Regions from separate parts of the Thalassotalea coralli genome, predicted to be linked through region 3. Evidence: riboswitches for the same ligand, from Rfam matches in the RefSeq annotation. Region 3 holds a riboswitch; each other region holds the start of a gene.
What was found. A riboswitch is a leader RNA that binds a small molecule or an ion and turns the genes downstream of it on or off. The one in region 3 is predicted to bind cyclic di-GMP.

Region 1 (6,114 bases), on a different contig from region 3:
CCTTAGAGATATGATGGAGCGTGGCGAAGAAGAAGAATTTGCTGACCAAGTGCAGTTAATGACGCTACATGCATCAAAAGGCCTCGAGTTTCCATACGTTTACCTTATAGGCATGGAAGAGGGCTTATTGCCTCATCAAACCAGTATAGATGAAGGTAATGTCGAAGAAGAAAGACGATTAGCTTACGTAGGTGTAACACGTGCTCAAAGGGAACTCACTTTTACCTATGCGAGAGAGCGTCGCCAGTTCGGTGAAATTGCGCGGACCGAAACCAGCCGATTTTTACACGAATTACCGCAAGATGATTTGAACTGGGAAAGTAAAGGCGCCACAAAAACGCAAGAACAAAAACAAGCCACAGCTAAGCAAGGCGTTGCTAGTCTACGAGATTTGCTTAAGAAAAAGGACTAAGTTATTGCTAGCATGATCTCATGCTAGCTTGCTTGTGCTTCAAGTTGTTCTAAGTGATAAAAAACTGCATCAGTAAACGCTAATAAGCCATTTAGGTTATTAGCACTCCATGCGCGTTTAATTTGCGCATCAAGGCTGCCAACATAACCCGTAAATTTACGGTAGCTACCCTTGTGATAGCCTTCAAATATTTGCTGAGTTATTTTGTGTAGTTGACCTTGCCCTTTAACAGTTTCACGATAAATCGTGCCGTAATTACTGACAAATGGCGTAAAAAGCTCAACAGGTCCAGTCTGACCATGTCTCTCTCTTACTAACTTAAAGCGATTTCTTAAATACTCTTCTTGTCTATTTGATGTAGTGTTAATGGCGTCGGCTAAAAGCTTATTCTCTTCTTTAGCTTGTCTTAATTCACGGGTGAGTTTAATCACTTGTTGGTGCATATTTTCCGCTTTGAAGTAAAAGTAAATACTTACTACAACAAAAAGAACAATAATGACTAAAGAAAAAATCATGAATATACCTATAACTGACTACTACTTTTTTCACCGCGAGTGGATTCGCTTAATCTAGACAAGAATATGTATGGGTCAATATCTTGCACTGTTGGTGCTTGGCAATCGTAACTGACTTTTAACGAAAACTCACCCAAATTTGCGAAAAATTGCACCTTAATAGCCTGCGCAATTTGCTCACAGCTTTGTTCTAAACGCGCAGGAGACTGATGAGGTGCTAATAACAAATATTCGCCATCGTTAATGATCCCTGCTTGTACATATTCATCAAATTGGCTGTTGATTAATGTCGCGATTACTGACTGCACTTCATTCACTACTTTCTTACTAAATTGAAAAGAAAGTTCATGCCAATTTTCTATGGCAAAATATCCAACCGCCAATGGGTATTCATAGTGGCGAGCCATTTTGAATTGTCTTTGATAAATACGTTTTGTCTGTGTAGCGCTTGCCAATATGTTTGCTGGAGGTTCAATTTCATCATAAACCCCATTCAATCTCTGAGCTCGAAGTCGAAACCCTAACCAACCACATAAAGCCACGGTCAATAGCAGCAGAGTAACAAGAACCGTTATGATTTTACTTTGCTGAACAAATTTCAATTGATATTGATGATCAAGTGTTGACTGGCTCGCTAACTGCAGAGAAAAATCTCGTCCCTTTTTTCTAGAGCCTTCGACAAATGACAATGATTCTGACTTTGCTGGCTGAAAATCATACTTCTGATTTAACTGTATAAAATTAAGATAATAATGTAACGCAAGCTCAAGTTTGTTTTGCTCTTGATACTTTTGAGCTAACAAAAACAGCAAATCTAGGTGTTGTTTACTTAGCTCTGTCATTTCCAATTGTTCTTCCGCTTGCGCTAAATAATTGTAAGCTCCATCTTTATCTCCTAGTTCATGGTGAACTTTGGCGAGATCTACAATACTCATCAAATAGGGCTGCGCTAAATTGTGCTGGCTTAGTGTTCTTTCTGCTTGCTGAAAAAAGGACTTTGCTTGTTGATATTTGCCTTTTTTAAACAGAACTTTTCCTAAGCCAGACTGAGCATAAGCGATAGGAATACTCGCATGCTTTTGTTCCGCGTAGTTTAACGCTTCTAAAAAGGCGCTATAGGCATCATCGAGCTGTTCAAGCTCCAAATACGAACGGGCTAAATGATAGTAGGTTTGGTCTAGATTGCTTAACCTAGCAAGTTCAAACCTAAGTTTAAGTACTTTCGTGTATAAATCGACGGCAGTAGCATTGTCGCCGATATAATATCGAGCACTGGCAAGTACATTTATCAGTTGGATATGATCTGAAAACTCTCGCGTTTCCCTTAATAACGCTTCAACTTTATCAATATCAGCCATCGCTTCTTGGTGTTGACCAGTTAAGCTGCTCGCCATGGCGCGATAACCTAACGACTTTATTAGCAACACTGCCGATTCACTTTTTCCGGCGATCTCCACTGCTTGTTGTGCAGTTTCTAGAGCTAGTTGGAATTTTCCCTGATAATAAAAACCAGCGGCTGCCTGCAACATTAAGCGCAATTTAATGTCGCTTTCTATATTGATAAGGGCAAGTCCATCCTGGGAAAACTGCATCGCTTGAGTAAGCTCGCCTTTGTTAGCGGCAGCATCAGATAACAATGTGAACATCTTCGCTAAAACATCCGCGCTAAAAAATTCTCGATGGGCAACAACCTGCTGTGCAGTATCTACTACCTCAATATTTTCTAAGGTTTCAGGGTCCATCGTGTACAAAGCTTCAATTTGACCAATTAATTGTTTAATTTTTTGTACATCAGGAATTTCCGCCACACTCTTGTAAGACACAAGAAATAAAAATAGAAATATCAATAGTATATGGCGCATCATTGAGGTTTTACTTCCTTGGTAAGAACTGAAAAAGGCATAACATATTCACGAAAACTTACCATATAAAGAAATTTTATGGTTTACAAGTTACTTTATCTGCTTATAATGAATTTGAGCTTCTAAAGCTCGATAAGGGCAAACCTGATGAAAATCAGGGACGCAAAGTTTCCGGTCTAAGGGGCGACCTATGGCAGCGGGACTACCGAATTTAGACATAGTGGGGGCTTGTCTTCTGAGGCGCTCCGCTGTTGTAGTATGGTTTTTAGCAGTAACTTTGCGTGCTTCCCTTGTCCTCGTTAATCTTATAAATAAATATCCCATAGAAACCCGCCGTTATGGCACATTTTCTATTCATATCAAAAAAAAGATCGAGGAATACTAATTAGTTACAATTAATCTGTAATTTTTCTAGCGCTTTACTTAATTTTGCTAGAGAATAGATTGAAAATAAAAATAATGAAGTCGTTCTGTATTAAGGGGAATTGGACATTGTGAAGTATCATGATTCCATCGACAAAGCCGAAAAACTATCGGCAATTGCATTACAGCAATTGCAAGTTTGGCACCTCCCTGCTTCTCCAATAAACTTCGCCGTAAGCTATGAATATGCTGTCGGTAAAAACATCCAGCTTATCGCTCAAATAAAACAACAACTCTCTCTCGGCAGAAAACTTGATAGCTTCTTTTTTACCGAGCTATACCAACTTTATGTATTAAATCAGAGTAGTTTTCGTGACGAGCTGGTGTCGGACCTTGATAAAGTCCTAGAGCACTCTCAACATCATGGTAAGCAATCAGCGAATTATGCGGACGGCTTAGTCAATAAGATAGACTCGAATTTAAGTGCTCTTAGATCTGAAGATAAAGCTCGTGTCAGTAATGCCGTAGATCAGATAGAAAAAGCTTCTCGTTCTTTTAAGCAAAAACAAAAACAGCTTGCAAAGCAACTTGCAGTGACGCAAAAGCAATCAAAGGCGCTACAAGAAGAGCTGACTAAAGTTCAAAATGAGATTTACCTAGATCCACTAACAGGTCTTTATAATCGCAAGGCACTCAACAAACATTTAGATGCGTGGACAAAAGACGATCCAAACAAACAAATCTCGGCGATTGTCGCGACCGTTGACCAAATGCCAATAGTTACGGAAAAATTCGGTCAGCTTCTTGGTGACGTATTATTGAGCAAAATCGCCAATAAAGTGGGTAGCTATGTTGATGGCAGTGGCTTACCTGTTAGATCAAGTCATGACGAATTTTTGATATTGCTACCTGAAGTAGAACGCGGCGTTGCTGTTGAAATCGCAGAAAAAATTCGACAAGGTGTTGAGAAGCTTCGTTTTGTTTCAAGTAAATCAGGCGTTCGCTTACCCAAAATGACCATTTCATTAGGTGTAAACGACTTTACGCTTGCACAAAATGTGGATGCAGTAATTAACTATACGCGCACCATGGTTACTGATTTACAGCGTGATAGTCAGAACCAAGTGGCTGTCGCCAACTAAACAACCCACAACGGCTTAATGGCCTTTTTGTTCTACTGCTTTTACCAACTCAGCAAATGTCTTTTCTGAAAAAACCTTTATGCCGTGTTCACTAAGCAATTGCGCTGTTACTCCCATTCCGGCGATTTTCACGCCAGCAAAGTCACCATTGTAAATAGTGGTACTGCCACATGAGGGGCTTGACTCCTTGAGCAAAGCATACTCAATATTTAAATTCTGGCAAATACGTAAAGCCTGCTCTGCACCTTTATTAAATGCTCGTGTAACATCAACGCCACAAATGGTAATAATACGCCCATCGGCTTGTTGTTCAGCAGGTGGTCTAGGAATGCCAAGCCCGCCAGCGACTTCGGGGCACAAAGACACTAACCAATCTCGTTTTCGCCAGAGCGCAAATGTCGTATCCATCATTTGTTGATGACCGCCATCGTAACGTACTTTTTCGCCGAGTAAACAGCCACTAACTAAGATTTTCATTACTTTATTTCGCTAACGTTTCACTAATGTAGAGGTTCAATTTAGGTAACTGTTCGAGTGCGTGTTGATCAGTACTACTAAACCATATCGATTGGCTATAATACTCAAATGACAACGTAAAATAAGCATTGTGCCAACTGCATTGATAACTTTCTCGGTCAGCGCCTAAGGTATGTTCACCTTTGTTAATCTCGTGAAATGTCGTAAAAATATAGTCAGCAAGTGCTTGTATATCTTCCTGAAACCATTCTCTAGAGTGTATCAGTAAAATGTTTTCTTCTACGATGCTACGACTTTCGATGGAAAAATTAACCTTCAATTGATCTAGACCCAATAAATACCGTATTTCTAAGACATATAATACAAAAAAAACAGACAGGTTATAGCTTTTTGCATATAATCGTTACAGGCTATATTAATTAATCAATTTATTTTAAGAGAGATGTCGATATGAAAAAAGTTACATTCGCCATTGCTGCTATGATAATGACTTCGTCAGCGTTCGCTGCTGGTGATGCAGAAAAGGGCAAAGCAAAAGCAGCGACATGTGCAGCATGTCACGGTGCTAATGGTGTTTCAGCTATTCCAATGTATCCAAACCTTGCAGGTCAAAAAGAAGCTTACTTACTTAAGCAATTAAAAGACTTCAAATCTGGCGCTCGTAAAGATCCAGTAATGTCAGGTATGGCAATGCCTTTATCTGAGCAAGATATGGCTGATTTATCTGCATTCTATGCAGGCTTAAAATAAGCACATCTCTTATTAAAAAACGCTCCTGTAGGAGCGTTTTTTGTTTGTATCACTATTGCTGTTCGGCAATTAACTCGATAAAAGCTTTTCCGTAGCGCTCTAATTTGGTTGCACCTATCCCATTAATATTCAACATTTCCCTAGCCGTTGTTGGTTTAAAGCGTGCTAGCTCAGATAAAGTCGCATCATTAAAAACAATATAAGGTGGAATATCTTCTTGATCAGCGATTTGTTTTCTTAATTCTCTTAGCTTACTAAACAATGCGCGATCATATTGACCACTTGACTTGTCTCGACGCCAGTAACTGGCTTTTTGCAACCTTGGTGTTGCTAGCATTAATTCGCTTTTACCCGTTAAAACAGCATGCGCGGCTTGGGTGAGCTTTAAATTACTCTTTTGACTAATATCTTGCTGTAAATAGCCTAAATGCACCAACTGGCGAATGATATCGTGCCAATAGCCTGGCGTTTTATCTTTACCTAAAGCGAAAGTCGATAACGTATCATGTTTTTGTTGCTTTATTTTATCTGAACTTACCCCCCTAAGTACGTCGACAACATATTGCGCAGGGGCATTTTGTTCTACACGATAA
Region 2 (6,114 bases), 180 kb from region 3:
TCTCGCTTATTTGATTGCAGGCGTCCTCGTAGGCGAACATGGATTAGCATTTGCTAATGAACATGTAGATTACGAGCATTTTGCTGAGTTAGGTATTGTTTTTCTGCTCTTTACATTAGGTTTAGAGTTCTCACTTCCTAAACTGATGGCAATGCGCCACTTGGTGGTATCTGTTGGTAGTTTGCAGGTTGGTATTTCGCTTGTTCTCTTTACCATTATTGGTGTCTTGCTCGGTCAGTCATTTGCGAGCTCTTTTGTTATCGCCGGTGTTTTAGCACTTTCTTCTACAGCGATCGTGATTAGACAATTAAGTGAAACCGGCGCAATTAAACGAAAATCAGGTCAAATTTCTGTCGCGGTACTGCTTTTTCAAGATGTAGCCGTTGTTCCACTGTTAATTATTATTCCTATGCTAGCGCAATCTAGTGACAGCTCGATGCTGTGGGCGTTGATTGTTGCTTTGGTTAAAGGTGTCTTTGTTGTCGGTATCTTACTCTCTGTAGGCAAGTGGATTTTGCCTCGACTCTTTAACCTAGTCGCTCAAGTAAGAACTGATGAGCTTTTTGTTTTAACGACATTATTGGTCACCTTAGTCGCTTCAGCATTAACTCAGTGGTTTGGTTTGTCTATGGCTTTAGGGGCTTTTTTAGCTGGAATGATGTTAGGAGAAAGCCAATATAAGCATCAGCTAGAGGCTGATATTCGCCCATATCGCGACATATTATTAGGCTTATTCTTTGTTACAGTGGGTATGAAGCTTGATGTATCGGTACTCATTTCTTCGCCAATGACCATAGCTCTGCTTTTAGTCAGCTTTATGGTGGCAAAAGTTATTATTGTGAAAATATTGGCAGTAAAAGCAGGAGAAAAAGCCAGTGATAGTTGGGCATCCGGTATCATGCTTAGCCAAATGGGAGAGTTTGGTTTTGTACTTATTGCCTTAGCGACTCAAGTGAACGTTCTTGAAAATGACATAGCTTCTATTTTATTAGGAACCGGTGTGTTGAGTATGGCGTTAACACCGTATTTAATTGATCATGCTAAAAAATGGTCGAAGTTTTTGTCGAGCGAAAAACAAGTTGATACTGAAGAACTACGAGAACTCAAAGATAAAGAAAGTCTTGAAGATCATGTCATTATTTGTGGCTTTGGCCGTGTTGGACAAACAGTTAGCCGATTCTTAAAACAAGAAAATATTGATTTTGTTGCTATTGATATCGATCCGCTTCGAACGATGAAAGCAAGAGAAGCTGGTGAGCGAGTATTATTTGGTTCCTCGCGACAAGCGGAATTACTCGAGGCGGCAAAAATATCAAAGGCACGGCTAGTGGTAGTGGCTTTCGGCGAAGACAAGCAGTCTATTGAAGTTATTCAAAAAGTGAGAAGCTTATCTCCTAAAGTACCGGTTCTTGTAAGAACGCGAAACGATGACCAGTTAGATTCATTGCAAGAAGCAGGTGCTGATCAGGTGGTACCAGAAAGTCTTGAAGGAAGCTTGATGCTAGTATCGCAAGTACTGTCATTAACAGGGGTACCATTTTCTCGTATCGTTAGACGGGTCCAAAAAGAGCGTAAGAGCCACTACAGCCACCTTCACGGGTTTTTCCAAGGTGAAGATACTGACATGAGCCCCGAAGCCATAGATCGCATAGAATTTGCGAATGGTGTTAATCTAACAGATGATTCTTTCGCTGTAGGCCGCTCTATTCGTTCTCTTAATTTAGCTGCAAGACGTGTCGCGGTTATCGCACTGAGAAGGGACGGAGTAGAAACGGAAGAGCCAGACGAAAATATCGTACTTAAGGCTCAGGACACTCTTGTTATTCGAGGTAAGCCAAGACGAGTTGAGCGTGTAGACCGCTATATTCACGAGGGTGATTAGAAGTTACCTTTTCATCTGAAAAATTTTGAAAATAGGGGCTATATTTCTAAAAAGGCCCTTATTTTTGTTTCATTTTCTAATGCGTCTTGAAAGCCTAGCTTCATCAGCTCTCGACAGAAAGCTGTATCGAATAACAAGTAGCTAATAATACTAGATTCAGCATCATTGGTGATGCCAAAGCTCCTTAATAACAGTTTTATGGCATAAGGTAAGCGAGGGTAGTATTCAACCGCCATTGCGTTAAAGTCGTGGCTGGGGTTTAACACTAAAGTTTCAATTGGCTTTAATCCTTCATGTGACTCACGATTTTCAGGTGAAATCATAGATAAGGTGTTGTTTACTCGATTCAAACGCTCTAAATCACTTTGTAACGTGTCAGAAAATATCCCATCAAGAAGATGACCTGCTATTGTTGCTGTGGTTGGCGGATGTGGGTTGTTTTCATCTGCATGCAATGGCTCTTTTGGTTGCTCAACACCAATGATAAACAATTTCTCTCCACCTAGATGAATGGCAGGGCTTAAAGGCGATAATTGGTGAATTGAGCCATCACCAAAGTGCTCTTTGCCAATTTTTTGTGATGGAAAAACCAATGGAATCGCAGCTGACGCAAGCAAATGATCTATAGTGATTTGGCAAGCCTGCCCTCGTCGTTTGGCACGTTGCCAAGGCATGACGCTATTATCTGCTTGAAAAAAGCTTATTGAATCTCCTGAAGTGTAGCTAGAAGCAGTGATAGATAAAGCTTTGAGTTTACCCTTTAATATATTGGAATCAATTCGTTGAAAATCTAAGACATCACTTAGCATATTTCTTAACGGGTTGTTGTTTAATAAACTTCGTGACCTTTTATTGGCGTAATCTGCTTGAAAACTCGCCATCGCACCTGATGCTATATGGCCGAAGACTCGCGAGGCGTCGCTATGATAAACGCGGTTTGTCGATAAGTTCTTCCATACCCACTCCAGCTTCTTTACCCCAAGCTGAAAGCAAGACGACCAGCAAGCTAGAGCAGTAGAGTTGATAGCTCCTGCTGAAGTACCACATATAATTGGGAATGGGATAGGGTAGTGTCTTGGGTAGAACTTTGATACTGCTGACAGCACGCCAACTTGGTAAGCTGCTCGAGCGCCACCTCCAGTTAAAATTAATGCATTTTTTTGCCACTTCGTGCTGTCTTGTTTAACCATTTACAGTTCTTTTTTATTGTTGTTAATAAAAGTATGGGTAATCTTTGTTGTTTTTTGCAACCAGAATTTAATATATTGGGTTTGTCCGAACAAAAAAAAGCCAGCTCGAAAGCTGGCTTTTGCGATGACAGAAGAAATATTACTTAGTAAAACAAATTACTGAAAATCAATAACGCCTACCAAATAAAAATCTTTAGCTACTAACGCGTTCGTTAGCAGCGTCTATCAACGGTTGCGCTCCATTTTGAATTTGCGCTAAGTTTGCAGAAACTACCTTTTTAGGTAACTTGCGAATCATTAGAGAACCAGTGTTAACCGAACCTCTATCAGCAGCAAAAACTAACAAGTTTTTACCATTACATTGAATTTCTTTGAATACTGAACGTATTTTAAGTTTATTCGTCTTTAAGAATGAACGCATACGTTTCTTATCGTCGGCAGCAACATACTCACACAAAGTTTGTGCGATATTTGAAGCTTCTGCTTTCGGTGCAGAAATCATAGACGTTACAGCTAAAGTAGTAACAGTAGCAACTAGTAATAATTTTTTCATTTTAATAACCTTGTAATGCATTAATGAGTTTATTAAAAGAAAAAACCACAGGACGTTCCCAATTGAACTCGGTAACTCCGCTGTCGTAGATGACTATTCATCCGTAGACCGGTGGTTTTGCGTAACATACTTTCGTATGTCTTGCCTTTTCTTTGTCCCCTTTAGTATCGCTAAAAAAACACAAAAACTCAATCTGTTTGTAACAAAGGTATGTGAAGTGTTATGAGGTTGTTTGTTGAATTGATTTTTAAATCAGTAGGTTATAGCTGTTATGATGAAATTGTATATTTTGTTATAGAAAAGAAAGTTTGTCTGAAAGTTTTCAAAAAAGGCAGGGGTTAACCTGCCTTTTACTTTTTGTTAACTAAATTTAAACCTTCATTTCAGGGACATTATCTGGGATTACGAGCTCTCCAGCGGTTAATTTAGCTATTTCTTCAACAGAAACTCCAGGTGCTCTTTCAAGTAAATGGAATTTGCCTTCTTTAATTTCAATAAAGGCTAAGTCAGTTAATACTTTCTTGATGCACCCTTTACCCGTTAAAGGCAATGTGCAATTGTCGAGTAATTTGGATTCGCCGTGCTTTGAAGCATGAGTCATGGTAACTATGATGTTATCTGCACCAGCGACTAAATCCATTGCACCACCCATACCCTTGATGAGCTTGCCTGGTATCATGTAAGAAGCAATATTTCCGTTAACATCAACTTCAAATGCACCAAGCACTGTTAAGTCGACATGACCACCACGAATCATCGCGAAAGATTCTGCAGAATCAAACACTGATGCACCAGTTGCCATAGTCACTGTTTGCTTGCCAGCATTAATGAGATCTGCATCGAGTTCTTCTTCAGTAGGGAATTGACCCATACCTAATAAACCGTTTTCTGATTGCAGCATAACTTCCATGCCTTCAGGTACATAGTTTGCCACTAAGGTTGGAATACCAATACCTAAATTGACGTAATAGCCGTCTTGAAGCTCTTGGGCAACGCGTTGAGCGATTTGTTCTCTTGATAGCGCCATTATTTTTTCTCCTATTCGCTACGCAAGGTGCGTTGTTCAATACGTTTTTCGAAAGTGCCTTGAATAAGGCGATCAACATAAATACCTGGTGTGTGAATTTGATCAGGATCTAACTCACCCGGTTCAACTATTTCTTCGACTTCAACAACCGTAATTTTTCCTGCTGTAGCGGCCATTGGGTTGAAGTTACGCGCAGTTTTTCTAAACACTAGGTTACCAAATCTATCGGCTTTCCACGCCTTTACAATGGCAAAATCACCTTTGATAGATTCCTCAAGGATGTATTTTCGACCATCAAATTCGCGTTCTTCTTTACCTTCGGCAACCAATGTTCCATAACCTGTAGCCGTGAAAAATGCGGGGATGCCAGCACCGCCAGCACGCATTTTTTCAGCTAGCGTACCTTGTGGTGTTAACTCTACTTCAAGCTCATTGTTCATCATTTGACGTTCGAACTCGGCATTTTCGCCAACGTAAGAGGCGATAATTTTTTTGATTTGTTTATTAGGTAACAAAATACCTAAACCAAAGTCGTCGACGCCACAATTGTTTGAAACAACCGTTAACCCGGTTGTGCCTTTACGCTTTATTTCAGCGATTAAATTTTCAGGGATACCGCACAAGCCGAAGCCGCCCGATATTAAAGTCATATTATCTTCAAGCCCGGCAAGCGCTTCTTCATAACTTGACACAACTTTGTCAAATCCGGCCATGATCTAATCCTTCTTCGTTATTCTAAAAAATATAGTCGTATTATTTTGCACGATACGCGTTTGATACTTTTGAAACAGGGGGTTTACCAAGTACATCACTAATAAACCAGCCAGCTTCTAATATTGCTTGGAAATCGATATTGGTTTTGATATCTAAACCGTTAAGCATATATAAAACATCTTCAGTGGCTACATTGCCAGAAGCGCCCTTAGCATAAGGGCATCCACCTAAACCAGCAACGGCACTGTCTACAACAGAAATACCGTTTTCTAAAGCGGTGTAAATATTGGTTAACGCTTGTCCGTAAGTATCATGAAAGTGAACAGCCAGTTGTTGCTTAGGAACAAGGGCGGTAACTGCCTGTAACATATTTTTTACGCTAGCTACTGTACCCACGCCAATGGTGTCACCAAGGGATACTTCGTAGCATCCCATGTCGATTAATTTTTTAGCAACGTTGGCAACTGCTTCAGGAGCAATTTCGCCTTCATAAGGACAACCGACAACGCAGGAAACATATCCGCGAACTTTTAACCCAGCTTTTTTTGCTGCTTCAACCACTGGAGCGAAACGCTCAAGGCTTTCCTCAATAGAGCAATTGATATTCTTTTGACTAAATGACTCAGACGCTGCACCAAAAATAGCGACTTCATCGACGCCAACGGCAATTGCGTTTTCGAAGCCTTTAATATTCGGCGTAAGCCCCGCATAAGTAACACCAGATTTGCGCTCGATTTTTTCAAATACT
Region 3 (6,114 bases):
TGAATTTTACTGGCTACGTCTTGTTGTAACAAACCGCCTTCTTGAAAGTACGCAGCGCGAAAATGCGGAGTTAAATGTTCATTCAACGCTTCATTGTCTAGCACATCTATGGTTAAAGCGCTGCCTCCAGATACTTGATAAGGTGTCGTATGTTGTCCTGTTAATAATAAATCTCCACCACCTGTTGTCACGTTAGCAAAGGTTGAGTTAGCAGGATTAATCGAATCTGAAAACAAGCCCGCCCAGCCATACTGAGCACCTTCTGTCGCGCCTGACATCCAAGTCGCTTGCTGATCGTTGTGAGAAAACAACCTTGGTGGCAATTGAACTTGTTCTAATGCACTTTTATCCACGGGTTCAATAAGTGGCCCAACATTTCCAACAATAGATGCTTTACCTTGCTGAAACAAACGCTGCAACTCAGGCATCTCTGCCGGTAAACTAAATTGGCGTTGACCAAAATCTCCCTGATTTATTGGCGACAGGGGTAACAACGTATCTAGCGTTCGTGGCGCCTGCTGTTTGTTTAAAATATCCGCACGAATTTGCGCCCATCGTTGATAGCTTGATTGGTCATAGGGTATGACTGTATCCCAATTATCTAAACCACCATAAAAAAATACGCATACCAAGGCTTTATAATCGTCAGCTTGGTTATTCCCTTGTGCAAAGCTTTGCATGCTCGTCAATGTGGCAGACAAGCCACCTAAAGATGCCGTCGCAAGAGATAAAGAGCTAGCTTTTAAAAATTTACGTCTATTCATCACCATAGTATTTCTCCACTTACTCTTGCCGCTACATTTGCACTAAATAATCAGGTGAGGTCATCACCAAAAGAATGGCTAGTTTGACCTTGTTTTCGCGTTCCTGCTCAGTTTGAGCGGGCAGCACATCTAAGGCTGTAAACAAGTGATTTAGCGTTTGCTCACTAAGGCTGCCATGGGTAAGCAATAAATTGATGTGATCAATTAACGCTTGTGTGTTTTCAACAATATCGAGTTCATTTTCATAGTTAGCAATAAAGCTGTCTGGAGCACCATCAGCATCAAAATTTAATCCTTCATCTTCGAAAAAGCCTTCGACAAGTTCAACATCGATAAACTCACTATAACCAAAAATATAAAAGGTCATGAAGTTGCTGTAGCCGACAATTGAACTGGCATTCATGAGTTGCATCTCTGGCGCTTTTAAACCTTGATTGCCACTCAGAGTGCCTGGTGCAACATATCCTGGTCTAAAGAAATTGAAAACGGAAGGAGAACGATAAGGGTGTTGCCCAAGGGTTCTGCCACTCGTGGTGTCCCATAATTTCTGCTGATACTCGGGAGTCACATGCTCAACATTAAAAGCGCGCGCCCAATGAGTAAAGCGGATAATTGGCTCGCGAATTTTGCCACTGGTTTCACCTTGAATCTCACGAGCCTGCTGATCAAATAACACCGCTGCAATTGTGGCTGCAAGATCCCCTCTTCTGCCATCGCCGACGTCTTCACCATTGGGTAATTGAAATATGCCAGCATCGAATGCATCTGCTACACGTTCAATATATTCAGGGGAAGGGTTACTACTGACGAAGCGCTGAATAAACTGCTCTGCGATAAAAGGAGCAACATTAGGATGAGCAAATATATGGTCTAGTGCCATATCTATACTTGTTTTGGCATCAGTATCCTCGGGAATAGTCATTCCTAAGAACTGTTTTTCCAACATTGAATGAGACTCTTCAAATGTCTGCATCGGCGAAGCAAAGGCTAAGTCATCCGACTCTTCTAATATTTCTTCATTTAGGTTTAAGCCTGTAAAAACACGGGCTAAGCCAGTAATATCTTGATTAGAGTATGTCTCTATAGAGTTTCCTTGCTCGTCTAATTTATGGCTACCATCTTGATTAAGAGCAACAACACCAATAGTAAAAAGTTGTAATAACTCTCTAGCATAGTTTTCATCGGGCATACGCCCTGTTTCTGGATCACCTTTTTCACTACCTAAATACGTCAGGTAGTACCCCATTGCAGGAGAGTAGGTTACAGCCTCAAGCAAATCGCGATAATTGCCAAAGGCATGCTCTATTAGTAAATCTTGATAATAAGCGACAGCACTAGGATTATCCGTTAACACTTCCCCGCCACCGTTAGAGACGACAAGTAACTCGGAAAGCGCAAAAGCAATTCGTTGTCTCAATTGATCTTGGCCTTTAATGCTATTACGCCAAAATCCTATAGTTGTTGCTTCCAGTTGAAAGATACTTATTTCATCGGGGCGAATTGAATAGCCATTCATTTCCTCAAGTACAGGTAAAAGGTAACTAGCAGAGTGTTGTTGTTGAACTAAAAACCACTGGGAAAGGCTTTCGCCAGTTAACTCATTAATATCGTTTAATGATGCACCAAAAGTAGCTTGATTTAGGAATCTTGCGACTTGCTCAGGTTCTTCATAAACAATATCTTCGGGTGTATTGACTGGATCTGACGAATCGTCATTGCCACTACTATCGTTGCCGCTGTTACTGTTACCGTTTCCGTCATTTTGATTGCTATCTTGGGACACCGACGAAGCTGGTGCAGATGAATCACCGCCACCACCGCATGCGCTTAATGAGATAGTTAACAGCAAGAAAATTAAAATCGATAGTTTTCGATTTCTTGTAGGTGAGTATTCAGAAATTTGATAATTAGATAGAAAATGCATAACCCCTCGCCTACACAACTAGGTTTATAAAAGCGCTGACATTGATGCACGAAATACGATGAGATCAATTACGGTAACCCCGCTTTCTTTAAAAGATTAATTGGTGTGAAACCAACTATCTCAAAGACCGGAAGCTTTGCGACCCAACCTCACGATTGGTGTGCTATTGTCAGCTGATCGTAAACTCAGTCTGGCACACCAATACCGCTTGTGTCAATTTAGTTACAATTTTTCATTTTTCATGCTCACAACAAGTGCGACAACACATAAATTAAGATTGATGGCTTTCCTACAATCCGCTATCCTGCTGCACTTCAAAGCTTTTTGATGCTTTTAATATAATCTAATGGGATTAAAAAAATACGCGCTATGAAAACGACTTTTTACCTTATGCGACACGGTCAAACGATTTGGAATCAAGAGTTTAGATTCCAAGGACAATTAGACAGTCAATTAACCGAACAAGGTAAAATGGAATCGCAAAATGCAGCCCTTGCGCTAAAAAATAAGTCGATTGACCTTATTGCTAGCTCACCTTTGGGCCGGGCACAACAAACCGCGCAAATTTGTGCTCAAACAATATCAAACGCTGGGGCAATGAACACAGTATTTATTGACCGGCTTGCAGAGCGACACTTGGGAACTTGGCAAGGTGAACAAATATCGACCCTAGAAACTTTACCTCTATACCAAGAATTCTTTCACGGCTATAGCCAAGCTAAACCTGAAGGCGGCGAAAGTGCCATCGAGTGCGCAACCAGAATGTATCAATCGTTAACTGAGCTTGCTAAAGACTATGTCGGCAAAAACATTTTAGTGATAACGCATGGAGAAGCAATGCGTTGTTTACTCGCGAAGCTAGGGCTCGTTCATCAAAACAATGCTTATCAGGCCGTGACTAATGGCCAACTATTTGAAGTGACATATTGTCATCAAGAGCAAGATTTAAAGTATATAGACTTGCCAACAGTGGCTTAGATAATACATCAACTCTATGGATTTAAATATATTGGACTTTTACGCTTTATCTTTAACTCTGATCATTGCCTACATACTAGATCTTGTCTTTGGCGAAGCTAGTCGATTTCATTATTTAGTAGGCTTTGGCAAAATAGCTCGCAAGCTGGAGTCACTATTAAATCCACACAAAAACCTCTCATCCGAGACCTTCCAAGCCAATACAAAACCAAAACAACAGAACTTAACCGGCGTTAAAATTTCGGGGCTTATTGCCTGGTGCCTACTTGTTTTACCCTTCCCTATTATTTATATCTTGCTAAATCAGCAATTTGCTAACCAACTGCCTTGGATAGCCTGGGTCTTTATTGATGCATTCATCGTGTATTTGGCGATTGGCGTTACCAGTTTAAAAGAGCATGCAATGCAAATTTACCGCCCACTTAAAAGCGATAAGCTCAATGAAGCACGTAAATTCACGGGCTACATAGTCAGCAGAGATACGTCGAATTTAGATGAACAACAAATGTCACGTGCCACTGTTGAATCTATGTTAGAAAACGGTCATGACGCGGCAATTGCATCGCTTTTTTATTATATTATTGGCGGTGCGCCTTTAGTGATTGTTCACCGCTTAGCTAATACTCTAGACGCGATGTGGGGCTATAAAAACGTGCGTTTTCAACACTTTGGTTATGCGAGTGCAAGATTAGATGATGTGCTAGGTTTTGTTTCGGGTAAAATCACTGTATTGCTTTACGCATTGCAAGGGCTTTTAGCTGGAAGATTGCTTTCCGCTTTAAGAAACGCATACCTTCAGGGTAATCACTATAAAAGCCATAATGGCGGCTGGGTAATGGCAGCAGGAGCAACAGTGTTAAATATCCAATTGGGTGGCAATGCAACTTATCATGGTAAGCAAGTAAAGTCTGTCACACTAGGTCAAGGAAGCCATGCAAACTTAAACGACATTCCTAGAAGTGTTAATTTAGTCAATCACGCCTGCTTGCTGTTAATCTTGTTTGTTTGTCTAATTCAAGGAGTAATGCATTGGCATTAACACACGGTGGCCAACTTACAGCAGTGGCGAAACAATACAATATTCCTGAGCACCTTTGGTTAGATCTATCCACGGGTATCGCACCTATTGCCTATCCGATTCCGACGATTGCTGATGAGTTTTGGCAAAAACTACCTAACATTGATGACAGCTTAATTAGTGCTGCAAAACAGTATTACCAAACTAAGTTCGTTGTTACCACAAACGGTAGCCAAGCAATAATTAAAGCGCTGCCTTCGTTATACCTTACTAGCTTACAAGCAAAAAGTTGTAGCGAACTTACTGTATTTCTACCTAAAGTTGGTTACAAAGAACACGAACATGCTTGGCGACAAGCTAGAGCAAATATCGTGTTATATGATGTAACTCTGCCACCGATTGAACAGCTGTCAGAAAACGATGTTGTCGTCATCATCAACCCTAATAACCCAAGCGGTAAGCATTTTACCAAAAGTGAGTTGTCTAAATATCACCAGCAAGTGATAAAACTCAATGGTTTATTAGTGGTTGATGAAGCCTTTGCTGATGTTACAGCAAACGAGCACTCATTAACGACTGAAAGCGAACTTGGCCACTTGATAGTACTGCGCTCTTTTGGCAAATTTTTTGGTTTAGCTGGTATACGTGTTGGTTTTGCCTGTTGTGATAATGATTGGCAACACAAGTTTTCAGAAGCTCTTGGACCATGGCAAGTCAATGGCCCAGCACAAGTTATTGCAGAAAAAGCATTAAACGATACCTTGTGGCAAGCACAGCAAAGAGAAAGGTTAACTGTTTTAAGAGATCAGCAACAAACCCTTTTACAAACAGTGTTTGCTCCGCTAAAAATCGCAAAAGCCACTGGCTGTGATTTGTTTATCACCCTTTATTTTTCAGATACAAGTATTGCCCCTAAGCTATATCATCAGTTATGCCAGCAAGCTATCTATTGCCGCTTAACCGATGAGCAAGATAGCTTGCGTTTTGGTATCACAACCAAGGCTAACTTTAATACATTAAAGCAAGCCTGTAAAAACGCTTTAGAGAAGCTATAAAGGCACTCTACTTTCCTCTTTGAATAGGCCAAGTCGATTGGTCACAATCTCGCTTATAGCGTTTTTTACCTTGATATAGAGAACAAATTAGAGACTATTGGCGTAAAACAAAGGATAATTAGCTAATTAGTATTTTTGAGTTTGATTTGACCCAACAAACTCCGCGCCAACTTCTGGAAATAATTCAATGGAAATTAAAGTTAATTTTCTCGACAACTTGCGCCTAGAAGCCAAGTTTGATGATTACACCGTGATTGCAGACCAACCTATTCGCTACAAAGGCGATGGCTCGGCACCAAGTCCTTTCGACTACTTTTTAGCGTCTTCAGCTTTATGTGCAGCCTATTTTGTCAAGGTTTATTGTAATTCGCGCGA

Region 1: it holds a riboswitch for cyclic di-GMP, as region 3 does, so the genes downstream of both, ACOB80_RS10180 (GGDEF domain-containing protein) here and ACOB80_RS04450 (DUF1800 domain-containing protein) in region 3, are expected to answer to the same signal.
Region 2: it holds a riboswitch for cyclic di-GMP, as region 3 does, so the genes downstream of both, ACOB80_RS05265 (DUF3718 domain-containing protein) here and ACOB80_RS04450 (DUF1800 domain-containing protein) in region 3, are expected to answer to the same signal.

The regions. Positions count from the first base shown of each region.
Region 1 is NZ_JBVVBK010000003.1:439,507-445,620, forward strand. Features, by position in the region: gene rep (DNA helicase Rep) at 1-412, shown strand, start outside; gene ACOB80_RS10170 (hypothetical protein) at 436-927, opposite strand; gene ACOB80_RS10175 (tetratricopeptide repeat protein) at 936-2,792, opposite strand; cyclic di-GMP riboswitch class I at 2,917-2,999, shown strand; gene ACOB80_RS10180 (GGDEF domain-containing protein) at 3,284-4,294, shown strand; gene ACOB80_RS10185 (2-thiouracil desulfurase family protein) at 4,310-4,771, opposite strand; gene ACOB80_RS10190 (DUF3630 family protein) at 4,776-5,090, opposite strand; gene ACOB80_RS10195 (c-type cytochrome) at 5,222-5,521, shown strand; gene recQ (DNA helicase RecQ) at 5,574-6,114, opposite strand, start outside.
Region 2 is NZ_JBVVBK010000001.1:1,184,482-1,190,595, forward strand. Features, by position in the region: gene ACOB80_RS05255 (monovalent cation:proton antiporter family protein) at 1-1,882, shown strand, start outside; gene ACOB80_RS05260 (patatin-like phospholipase family protein) at 1,921-3,072, opposite strand; gene ACOB80_RS05265 (DUF3718 domain-containing protein) at 3,266-3,625, opposite strand; cyclic di-GMP riboswitch class I at 3,693-3,781, opposite strand; gene ACOB80_RS05270 (3-oxoacid CoA-transferase subunit B) at 3,996-4,652, opposite strand; gene ACOB80_RS05275 (CoA transferase subunit A) at 4,664-5,365, opposite strand; gene ACOB80_RS05280 (hydroxymethylglutaryl-CoA lyase) at 5,406-6,114, opposite strand, start outside.
Region 3 is NZ_JBVVBK010000001.1:1,004,655-1,010,768, reverse strand. Features, by position in the region: gene ACOB80_RS04455 (DUF1501 domain-containing protein) at 1-764, opposite strand, end outside; gene ACOB80_RS04450 (DUF1800 domain-containing protein) at 796-2,688, opposite strand; cyclic di-GMP riboswitch class I at 2,758-2,863, opposite strand; gene ACOB80_RS04445 (histidine phosphatase family protein) at 3,058-3,666, shown strand; gene cbiB (adenosylcobinamide-phosphate synthase CbiB) at 3,698-4,705, shown strand; gene cobD (threonine-phosphate decarboxylase CobD) at 4,696-5,739, shown strand; gene ACOB80_RS04430 (OsmC domain/YcaO domain-containing protein) at 5,927-6,114, shown strand, end outside.